DNA from 3 places in the Rouxiella sp. Mn2063 genome. Region 3 is predicted to be linked to each of the others. Evidence: predicted binding sites of a transcription regulator. Region 3 holds the regulator's gene; each other region holds the start of a gene.
The links. Region 3 encodes CRP, which controls carbon source genes, mostly activating them, when cyclic AMP is high. Its sites were predicted from a motif close to ATGTGANNNNNNTCACAT; they were not measured.
Positions count from the first base shown of each region.

Region 1: the regulator CRP is predicted to act here: its motif matches at 1,732-1,749, upstream of ACL9RG_RS01905 (sugar transporter).
Region 2: the regulator CRP is predicted to act here: its motif matches at 1,815-1,832, upstream of mlc (sugar metabolism global transcriptional regulator Mlc).

Region 1 is NZ_JBMOUD010000001.1:449,947-453,230, reverse strand. Features, by position in the region: gene ACL9RG_RS01915 (GMC family oxidoreductase) at 1-762, opposite strand, end outside; gene ACL9RG_RS01910 (gluconate 2-dehydrogenase subunit 3 family protein) at 765-1,526, opposite strand; gene ACL9RG_RS01905 (sugar transporter) at 1,854-3,038, shown strand.
Region 2 is NZ_JBMOUD010000006.1:184,263-187,546, reverse strand. Features, by position in the region: gene bioD (dethiobiotin synthase) at 1-222, opposite strand, end outside; gene mlc (sugar metabolism global transcriptional regulator Mlc) at 506-1,723, opposite strand; gene ACL9RG_RS11530 (LysR substrate-binding domain-containing protein) at 1,910-2,818, opposite strand; gene ACL9RG_RS11525 (MFS transporter) at 3,035-3,284, shown strand, end outside.
Region 3 is NZ_JBMOUD010000002.1:403,652-406,935, reverse strand. Features, by position in the region: gene ACL9RG_RS05240 (LysR substrate-binding domain-containing protein) at 1-658, shown strand, start outside; gene ACL9RG_RS05235 (OsmC family protein) at 653-1,078, opposite strand; gene crp (cAMP-activated global transcriptional regulator CRP) at 1,387-2,019, shown strand; gene argD (bifunctional acetylornithine/succinyldiaminopimelate transaminase) at 2,123-3,284, opposite strand, start outside.

The DNA of each region.
Region 1 (3,284 bases), on a different contig from region 3:
CGCGTACATGTAACAAGCATAGCCGCTGCAATAGCCGCAGAAATTACACGGCCCCATTTGTGCACCATACGGGTTAGTGTAAGGGCCAGAGGTATTTGCTGACGGCAAATCATAAGGATGGTAGCCAATCGATTCTGCCGCTTTAGCAAACAGCTGAGCTGAATAAGTTCGCTTTTGTGGCGGCAGTGGAAATGCATCTGAACGGTCAGCAGCAAATGGATTCCCGCCTTTACCCTGTCCAACCACTTTGCCCTTGATTGTCCAAGGCGCACCCGAGGTACCAAAGACTTTCTCTGCTTTATCAAAGAAAGGCTCCAATTCATCGTAGGTAACGCCAAAGTCCTGAATAGTCATGCCTTCAGGAATAAAATGCTTGCCGTAGCGCTCTTCATAGTGGCTACGCATGCGTAATTCGATCGGGTCGACCCGAAAATGCACGCCTGACCAGTGCAAACCAGCACCACCGGTACCGGTTCCAGGAAGAAACGCAGCAAGCTGGCGATAAGGCATAGCGGTCTGCGCAGCATTGTGGCGAATAGTCACCGTACTTTTTGACAAATCTTGAAACAATTTCTTGCGAATATTGTAGGTCAATTCATCGACAACTTGCGGATAAGAGCCATCAGGATAAGTATCGCGTGCCGGGCCACGCTCTAAAGCGACCACATTTAGCCCCGCTTCCGTCAACTCTTTCGCCATGATAGAACCCGCCCAGCCAAAACCAACAATCACGGCATCTACTTTTTTCATTACATTTGACATAATTACGCTCTTTCTCCGCTAATCGACACCGGAGGGAACGGATAACGTTCACCACGGTCTACCCAATCCATAAAATCAGCGCGCGCGCCGGGGAAACCAATCAGTTTCCAGCCAACCATTTGGTGGTTGCCGCCATGGATAGGATCGCTAAAGAAACCTTCGCGGGTGTTTTGCAGCAGGAAAGAGAAAAAGACTTTGCTTGGTACCTGGCTAAAAGCGGCTTTACCGCTCTCAAATTGCATCAGCAATTCTTCTTGTTGCTCAACCGTTAACTCACTGAATACTTTGCCATGTTGCGCTTTAGCATAAGCATTCGCATCCGCAATACCTAGTTGATAGATAGCCAAGGGTCCCAATGGCAGTTGGTAGCCCAGATCATGCTCAGCATCTGGGTGAAACGGCCCTTGCATGTACCAATTGGCACCGGTGGCATAAGGCGTGTTCATCTGCCTGTCGATAAATTCAGGGACACCTGCTTCTAACGCTCCAGGACCGCGTTCGTCTGCCGGGATCAAACGAGCAACGGCTGCCTGGATAAAGACATATTCTTCAGTCGTGAATTTTGTCGGGGTGTAGTGTGGTGCCTTTGCCGATACATCGCCCGGTTTAGTTGACGTTGCCGCTGAATCAGGCTGAGTATCACTGGCCATTGCAGGTGACGTCATCGCAATGAAACCGGTACCATTTATAGCGACAGCAGGGGCTAACGCAATAGTCTTCAGTAAGAAGTCTCTGCGCGAATTTCCAGTATTGTTTGATGGCATAATTAAGTAAAAATCACATTGTATGAAAAGTGAGTAACCGTCAGACGGTATGTATAAAGAAATTCTTTCTTCTTAGTGGAAAGAATATTCCTAGATCTTAGCATGTCCCCTTCACTCTTCAGGGGTATTTGCCCTCAGTAAATGTGTCATTTTGTAAATATACTGTAACTAGCTTATGGGTTTTATATTGCTCAAAAGAAGGAAAATGCGACGTCTTTCAAATTTTGATTTCTATTGGGAGATAAATAAAACAGAATATGCGCGGCTAATTCTCCCTATCGCAGGGCGTTTTTTTACCTTTTATTGTTCAGTGAAGCTCTCATGCCCATGCAATCAGAAACCGTTCCACGCCAAACAGCTTGGCTGCGCGTCGTTATTCTGGCGGTCGCCGCCTTTATCTTTAATACCACTGAGTTTGTTCCCGTCGGTTTGCTTTCTGATATTGCAGAGAGTTTCTCAATGCAGACGGTGCAAGTCGGTTGGATGTTAACGATTTATGCTTGGGTGGTGGCATTGATGTCACTACCGATGATGCTGCTTACGCGCAAGATTGAGCGTAAACGTCTGCTTACCGGACTATTTGTCCTGTTTATCGCCAGCCATATATTGTCCGTTTTCTCGTGGAACTTTAGTAGCCTGATTGCCTCGCGTATTGGTATCGCGCTGGCGCATGCCGTATTTTGGTCAATCACCGCGTCATTGGCTATCCGAGTGGCCCCCGCGGGTAAGAAAACACAGGCATTGAGTATGCTGGCAACAGGTACTTCGCTGGCGATGGTATTAGGCTTACCGCTTGGGCGTATTATCGGTCAATATATGGGCTGGCGTATGACATTTCTGATCATCGCCATAGGGGCAATCATCACCATGGTTTGCCTGATGAAACTCCTGCCGAAATTACCCAGTGAACACTCCGGTTCACTTAGCAGTGTCCCAGTATTGTTCCGCCGCCCGGCCTTAGTTTCGCTCTATATTTTGACTGCCTGTACCGTAACCGCTAACTATACGGCCTACAGTTATATTGAGCCGTTTATGCAAAATGTTGCGCATATGGGCGAGAATTTCACTACCTTCCTTTTACTGATCTTTGGTGCGGCAGGCATTATAGGCAGCACGCTATTTAGTCTGCTTAATCATCGCTATCCTGCCGGTTTGCTGATTGCCGCAATCGGATTGATCAGTATTTGTATGATGCTGCTGTTCCTTGCCGCCCCAAGCCCAGAGTGGGTTTCAGCGCTATGCGTGATATGGGGCATGGCGATGATGATGATCGTTTTATTATTGCAAATTCGTGTACTCGCGCTGGCATCTGATGCTACCGATGTTGCCACTTCACTTTTCTCTGGCATCTTCAATATCGGTATCGGTGCCGGGGCGTTGATTGGCAACCAGGTCAGTTTGCATCTGCACGTCGCTAACGTAGGCTATGCGGGTGGTGCAATAGGTTGCCTGGCGCTTGTATGGTGTATCTTTATTTTCCGCCGTTACCCACAATTGCGAAGCAGCAGTTAAAAACGCGCTTTAATACGGCGATACTTCAGAGAACAGTAGCGCCAGCCATGTGCTGGCGCTTATACAGCAATGATTCTGTATCATTAACTTTGTGGCCGCTCACTGTGGTTAATACTGCCCCTTTCCTTGTGCCATCCTAAACAATACATGCGACATTTCCGCGTCCATGCTCATCAATCCCTCCTATTATGTCGTTTCTCTACTCGCCTCACAAAACGAACAAATAAACAACAATACGAGCTAAAA
Region 2 (3,284 bases), on a different contig from region 3:
AGGAGTAATGGAACGTAGAGGATAAGAAATAGATGATGAATTTTGCAAAATTACCGCATCTTTACTTTTATCGCCTTCGGCCAAGGCTCCACATCCTGTAGCAATAGGTTTATAGCCAATAGCCGTTTTACCTTTACCAGCTGCGGCCTGCAGCAAGGCCCGACTCACAATGGTTTTCCCAACCCGAGATCCCGTCCCTGTGACAAAAAATCGCGTAATCATAATGTTGATACTCCTTTCCTACGCTCACCTTACTATTAGTAAAGACGAACGATTTAACAAAGAGCGTTCGCATAAATCTTAACGAAGACACACGGATTAATTGGCCTAAGTCTAGGGCATCATTAATGATTACAATTTGCGTTAGCGCAATGTTTGTGTGAACAGCAATATTTTGCGAGGTAATGTTATGGAGGGTTGTTTTATATGATAATTATTGATCAATGACTTTTAAATCTTTGACCAATAAATAAAATAGAACTAATGAAGGATAAATATCGAAGAATTACCCCTGTAATAATTTGACTAACAGAGAACCATTATGGAGTGCATCCTTTACTAAAGCCGCGCCAGGCATTGTGCCGATGTTATAAAATTGCGTTGATTCTAAACGCATATTGTCACTGTATGCTGGCAGTGATTGTTGTTGGATGCAGGAGATAATAGCCGGATGAAGGATATCTTTTGCCGCATTGAGTGGTGAACCGATTAATATTTTTTGCGGGTTAAATATATTAACCATAACTGCCAATATACGCCCGACGCTGTGTCCAACATTCGCAATCACATCACGAGCCATAATATCGCCCTGATTTGCCGCCTCACATAATGACTCAACCGTTAGCGGCTGATGATTAAGCTGTGAATGTGGCGTCAAGCTCAGGCGATGACGTACTAGCTCTAAGATACTATCGATGCTGGCTACCGTTTCTAAACAGCCATGATTACCGCAATAACAGCGCTTACCATAAGGATCAACCTGAGTATGGCCCATTTCAACGACACTGCTGCTGCCGCTATGCAATACTCGGCCACCGGTAATTACCCCGGCGCCAACATTGTGGTCAATGACGACCTGGATAACATTATTAAATCCTCGTGAAGCGCCGTATAGCGCTTCAGCCATTGTCCAGGCGGCGATATCATGCTGTACAAAAACAGATAACCCGGTATGCGCTTCAAGCGCGGGCCCAAGAGGCACACCTTCAGCCTCATAGAATGGCATGCGTTGAATGATACCTTCTCGCGCATCTATCATTCCAGGCAAGGTGATAGCAATAGCAGTCAGGCGCTCTAGTTTCTTTTGGTGACGGATAAAAAATTGATCTATCGACGTAATAATACGTGTGAGGAAAGGTTCGCTGCTTTCAACGGGCAGAGGTAACACATCCTCGACGACCAGCTTGCTGCTCAAATCACGCAGTCCTAAGGTCAACGTGCCCTGATTAATGCGCGCAGAAAGATAGTGCCAGGCCTGTGTATCCAAAACTAGTCCAATCGCCGGTCGCCCTCGGCTACCAGGGTCCTGGTACTCCGTTTCTTGCACTAGATGGGCCAGTAATAATTCGCGGACAATTTTAGTGATACTTGCCGGCGCAAGCTGTGCCATTTTAGACAATTCAATACGCGATATTGGACCAAACTGATCGATTAGCCGATAAACTGCACCGGCGTTTATTTGCTTGATCAAGTCAATATGTCCAGGCTGCCCATCAGCTATCACAGAGCCCGCTCCTAGTATTTTTCGCGCTTCTAAATAAATAGTAATGCTATGTTGGAGCTTTTAAAAAACATCGTCAACTATTTGATTAGTTATGTGATTTGGTGCACACAATGCAGAGAAATATATAAATTATAGCCGATAATATCGCCGTTCCTCACGCCCATGCTTGCCTTGGCAAGACTGCAATTAATAAGTGTTGCTATCGGCCATCATCATTTTGACTAAAGTGGCAGCTGGGGTTGTCAGCGGGCGACGGGCATGATGAACTAGCCACGCATCAGTATTGATATCTGTTTCAGCAAAGTGTAAATAGCGCACACCATCTACCTGAATACGTTTAAAAGACGCGGGCAAAATTGATACACCAAGTCCTGCTGACACCAGACCAATAATAGTAGATGCCTGCCCAACTTCTTGAGTAATAAAGGGTGTCACTCCAGATTGCGCAAGGCGTTTGAGAATAGCATCATAAAGCGATGTCCCAACCTCTTGGGAGAAGAAAACAAAAGGTTGTGAAGCTAAATCTGTCAGGCGCAGCGTCCCTTCTGGCAACGTGGCTAAAGGGTGAGCTTCTGGAACCACTGCCACCAAAGATTCAGATAGCAATAAATGATGTTGCAGTACATCTGGCAATACGCTTTTACGCATAATCCCTACATCAAGTTTACCTTCAAGTAATGGCTCAACTTGCAACTGACTGTTTAACTCTTCAATACGGACATTTATTTTCGGATATAGCATGCGAAAGCGCTGCAACGTGTGGGATACCCTGCGCAGAAATGGTGCGGAAGACGTCACGCCTAGCGTCACAGTACCTTCTTCGCCGCGATGAATTCTGGATGCCGTATTTGAGGCTTCTTCGACGCGCGCAATGATCTGTTTCGCTTCTTTCAGGAATACCTCACCCGCCTGCGTCAAGCTGACATTGCGGTTATTACGCTGGAATAAAACCGCACCAATATGATTTTCTAGTGCTTGTATTTGCTGACTTAACGGAGGTTGTGAAATATGCAGCCGTTCTGCTGCCCGCCCAAAATGGAGCTCGTCAGCAACAGCAATAAAATATCGCAGATGTCGTAATTCTATATTGTGCATATTTCCAGCATTAAGAGGTTTAAGATATCAAATATGATGAATCAATATATTAGATAAAAATATGGGGAGTGAGTAATATTTTCACAATTTATCCAATCGGATTGCTAAGGAAATTGAGTGAATACGCCAAGCCGTCGATCTGTCCCCCAGTCGGCAAATCAATCAGTTAATGATGATGATTTACAGCAGCATTCCACCACAAAGACTGCCGATGACATCGGTGTTGTACATCACGAGAATAATAAGAATATCTTTATAAAACGCGGCACACCTGCCTTTATGCGGGTGACACTCGCGTTATTTTCTGCTGGTTTGGCAACATTCGCCCTGCTCTATTGCGTGCAACCCATTATGCCAATTTTATCGCAGCAATTCGGGGTCTCACCTGCCGCAAGCAGCCTCGCACTTTCCTTATCCACTGGTTTATTGGCAATTGGCCTGCTCTTTACCGGGCCTATTTCTGATG
Region 3 (3,284 bases):
TGCTATGTCAGCGGGATCGGTCAGCGTTGGTTTTTCCTCGTCGATGGGCATGCTCTTGCTTCCCCAACTTACTGAGCAGTTTAGTGAACAATTCCCGCAGGCCAAATTACGCGTTGAGGAAGGGCACCTTTTAACGCTCTTGCCTGCACTACGTGAAGGGCGTCTGGACATGGCGATAGATATTATCAGCCCTGACGTACCACTGACGGGACTAGCCAGTGAATCACTATTTATCACGCCAATATGCGTAATCGCACGCCGACACCATCCGTTGCAGCGCGCGACCAACATCGCGCAATTGGCTAAAGCGAGCTGGCTACTGCCCGACGATGACATGGGCTACTATCAAAAACTTAGCCAATCGCTGCTGGCAATTCCCTCGCGAACGGGGCAAACGGTATTGCATAGCAACTCTCTGTTATTTGGGTTAACACTGGTGCTTAGCGCTGATTATCTTACGTTGGGAACCGCGGCCATGTTCAGACTGCCGTTGATGCAACGTATGTTCTGCCCCTTGCCAATCCCGCATCTTCCAACAGTCGAGTACAGCCTGATTTACTCACAAAAAACGCCGCTAACCTTAACGGCGCGGCGTTTTATAGAATTAGTGCGTCATCGTTGCCAGCAACTTAGCGGACAAAACGACGACCTCTTATAATGAGGTATTCGCATCCTGCGGGTTAATCACTTCAAAGCTGTGCGTAATGGTGGCGGCTTTACCCAGCATCAGCGATACCGAGCAGTACTTCTCCGCAGACAGGCTGACCGCACGTTCAACCACTTTATCGGTCAAACCAGTGCCTGTAACAATAAAATGCAGGTTGATGCGAGTAAATAAACGAGGCGCTTCTTCACGACGTTCTGAGGTCAGCTTCACCTCGCAATCCACCACATCGTTACGACCTTTTTGCAAAATAGACACCACATCAATGGCGCTACATCCACCAGCGGACATCAACAACATTTCCATTGGGCTTGGCGCTTTATCACCCGCATTTCCGTCCATCAATACCTGATGACCTGATGCGGATTCGCCTAAAAACGTCAACCCTTCGACCCACTTTACCCGTGCCTGCATCTCTTTTTCTCCCAGCGAATATTCCCCGACAGACTACCCTTTTAGCCTAAAAATGCAATGCAGGGAGATCGCCGTCATGCTGAAGCGAGACAACAGGAGACACTAGGGCAATCCTGTGTTACAAACAAAGCGACAGAAACTTATCAGCAATTTCCGGCTCCGGTTTTCATAGTGACACCCCTTTTTTGAGGGATATCGCTCCGCCTGTCGCTTGCAGTATTGCTGATCTGTTCATATGCTAAAATGGCGCTTATTTATAAAAACGCCGTACAGGGAACTCAGACGGTAATAACAGAGGATAATAGCTAATGGTTCTCGGCAAACCACAAACAGACCCTACTCTCGAATGGTTCCTGTCTCATTGTCATATACACAAATATCCATCTAAAAGTACGCTGATTCACCAAGGTGAAAAAGCCGAAACGCTTTACTACATCGTGAAAGGTTCGGTTGCCGTGCTGATCAAGGATGAAGAAGGCAAAGAGATGATCCTCTCCTATCTGAATCAGGGAGATTTCATCGGCGAGCTTGGTCTTTTCGAAGAAGGCCAGGAACGTAGCGCTTGGGTACGGGCAAAAACTGCCTGTGAAGTGGCAGAAATTTCCTATAAGAAATTCCGCCAGTTGATCCAAGTGAACCCGGATATTTTAATGCGCCTTTCCGCGCAGATGGCGAACCGTTTGCAAGTGACTTCTGAAAAAGTAGGAAATCTTGCATTCCTTGATGTGACAGGCCGTATTGCCCAAACTCTGCTTAATCTGGCTAAACAGCCCGATGCCATGACCCACCCAGATGGTATGCAGATCAAAATCACTCGTCAGGAAATCGGTCAGATCGTCGGCTGCTCACGTGAGACAGTTGGACGTATCCTCAAAATGCTCGAAGATCAGAACCTGATCTCCGCACACGGTAAAACAATTGTCGTTTACGGCACCCGTTAATTCACCGCCAGCATTTATTAACCCTGAATAAAATCTTAAAGAAAAAATGGCGCAACAGATAATTCTGCTGCGCCATTTTTATTGGACTCTTTTAAGCCAGATATTAAACGCCAACAACCTGAGCAACCGCCTGTTCAAAGCGCGCCATACCTTCCCGAATATCATCAAAATCGATCACTAATGACGGGGCAAAGCGCATCACATTTGTGCCAGCCACCAAGACCATCACGCCTTGTTCAGCCGCGGCGGCAAGGAACTCACCAGCCCGGTTTTTATAAGCTTCTGACAACTCAGCGCCGATCAGCAAGCCTTGACCTCTAAACTCCTGGAAGACCTTATATTTGTCATTGATAGCCGTCAGCGCCTGTAAGAAGGCATCACGACGTTCATCAATGCCAGCCAATACTTCTGGCGTATTAATCAAATCCAGCGCCGCTTCGGCAACCGCACAAGCCAGCGGATTACCACCGTAAGTGGTACCGTGTTTGCCCGGTGCCATTACCGAGGCGACCTCTTCGCTAGTCAGCATCGCGCTCACTGGGAAACCACCGCCCAACGCTTTGGCCGTCGTGAGGATATCTGGCGTGACGCCATAATGCATATAGCTAAACAGTTTGCCGCTGCGCCCCATTCCGCTTTGCACTTCATCAAATACCAGCAGCGCGTTATGCTCATCGCACAGGTCACGTAAACCTTGCATAAATTCTTGGGTAGCTGGCGTTACACCGCCTTCACCTTGAATCGGTTCGACGACAATGGCACAAGTGTGGGAGTCGATAACCGCTTTAACCGCGGCCAGATCATTGAAAGGTACATGGACGATATCAGCAGGCTTGGGGCCAAATCCGTCCGAATATTTTGGCTGTCCACCGACTGAAACGGTAAACAACGTGCGGCCATGGAAAGCATTGTGGAAGGCAATAATTTTGCTTTTGTAAGGGCTATGGCGAGCAGATGCGTAGTAACGCGCCAGCTTGAATGCAGCTTCATTAGCTTCGGCACCCGAGTTGGCGAAAAATACCCGGTCAGCAAAGGTGGCATCAATTAGTTTCTGTGCCAAACGCAAAGCAGGCTCATTGGTAAAGACATTGCTGACATGCCACAAGGTTTCACCTTGTTTATGCAGCGCTTCTACCAAAGCAGGATGGCAATGACCCAGTGCCGTAACGGCAATACCGCCGGCAAAATCAATATACTCAGCGCCTTGCTGATCCCAGATACGACTGCCTTTCCCCTTGACCGGAATAAACTTAGCTGGTGCATAA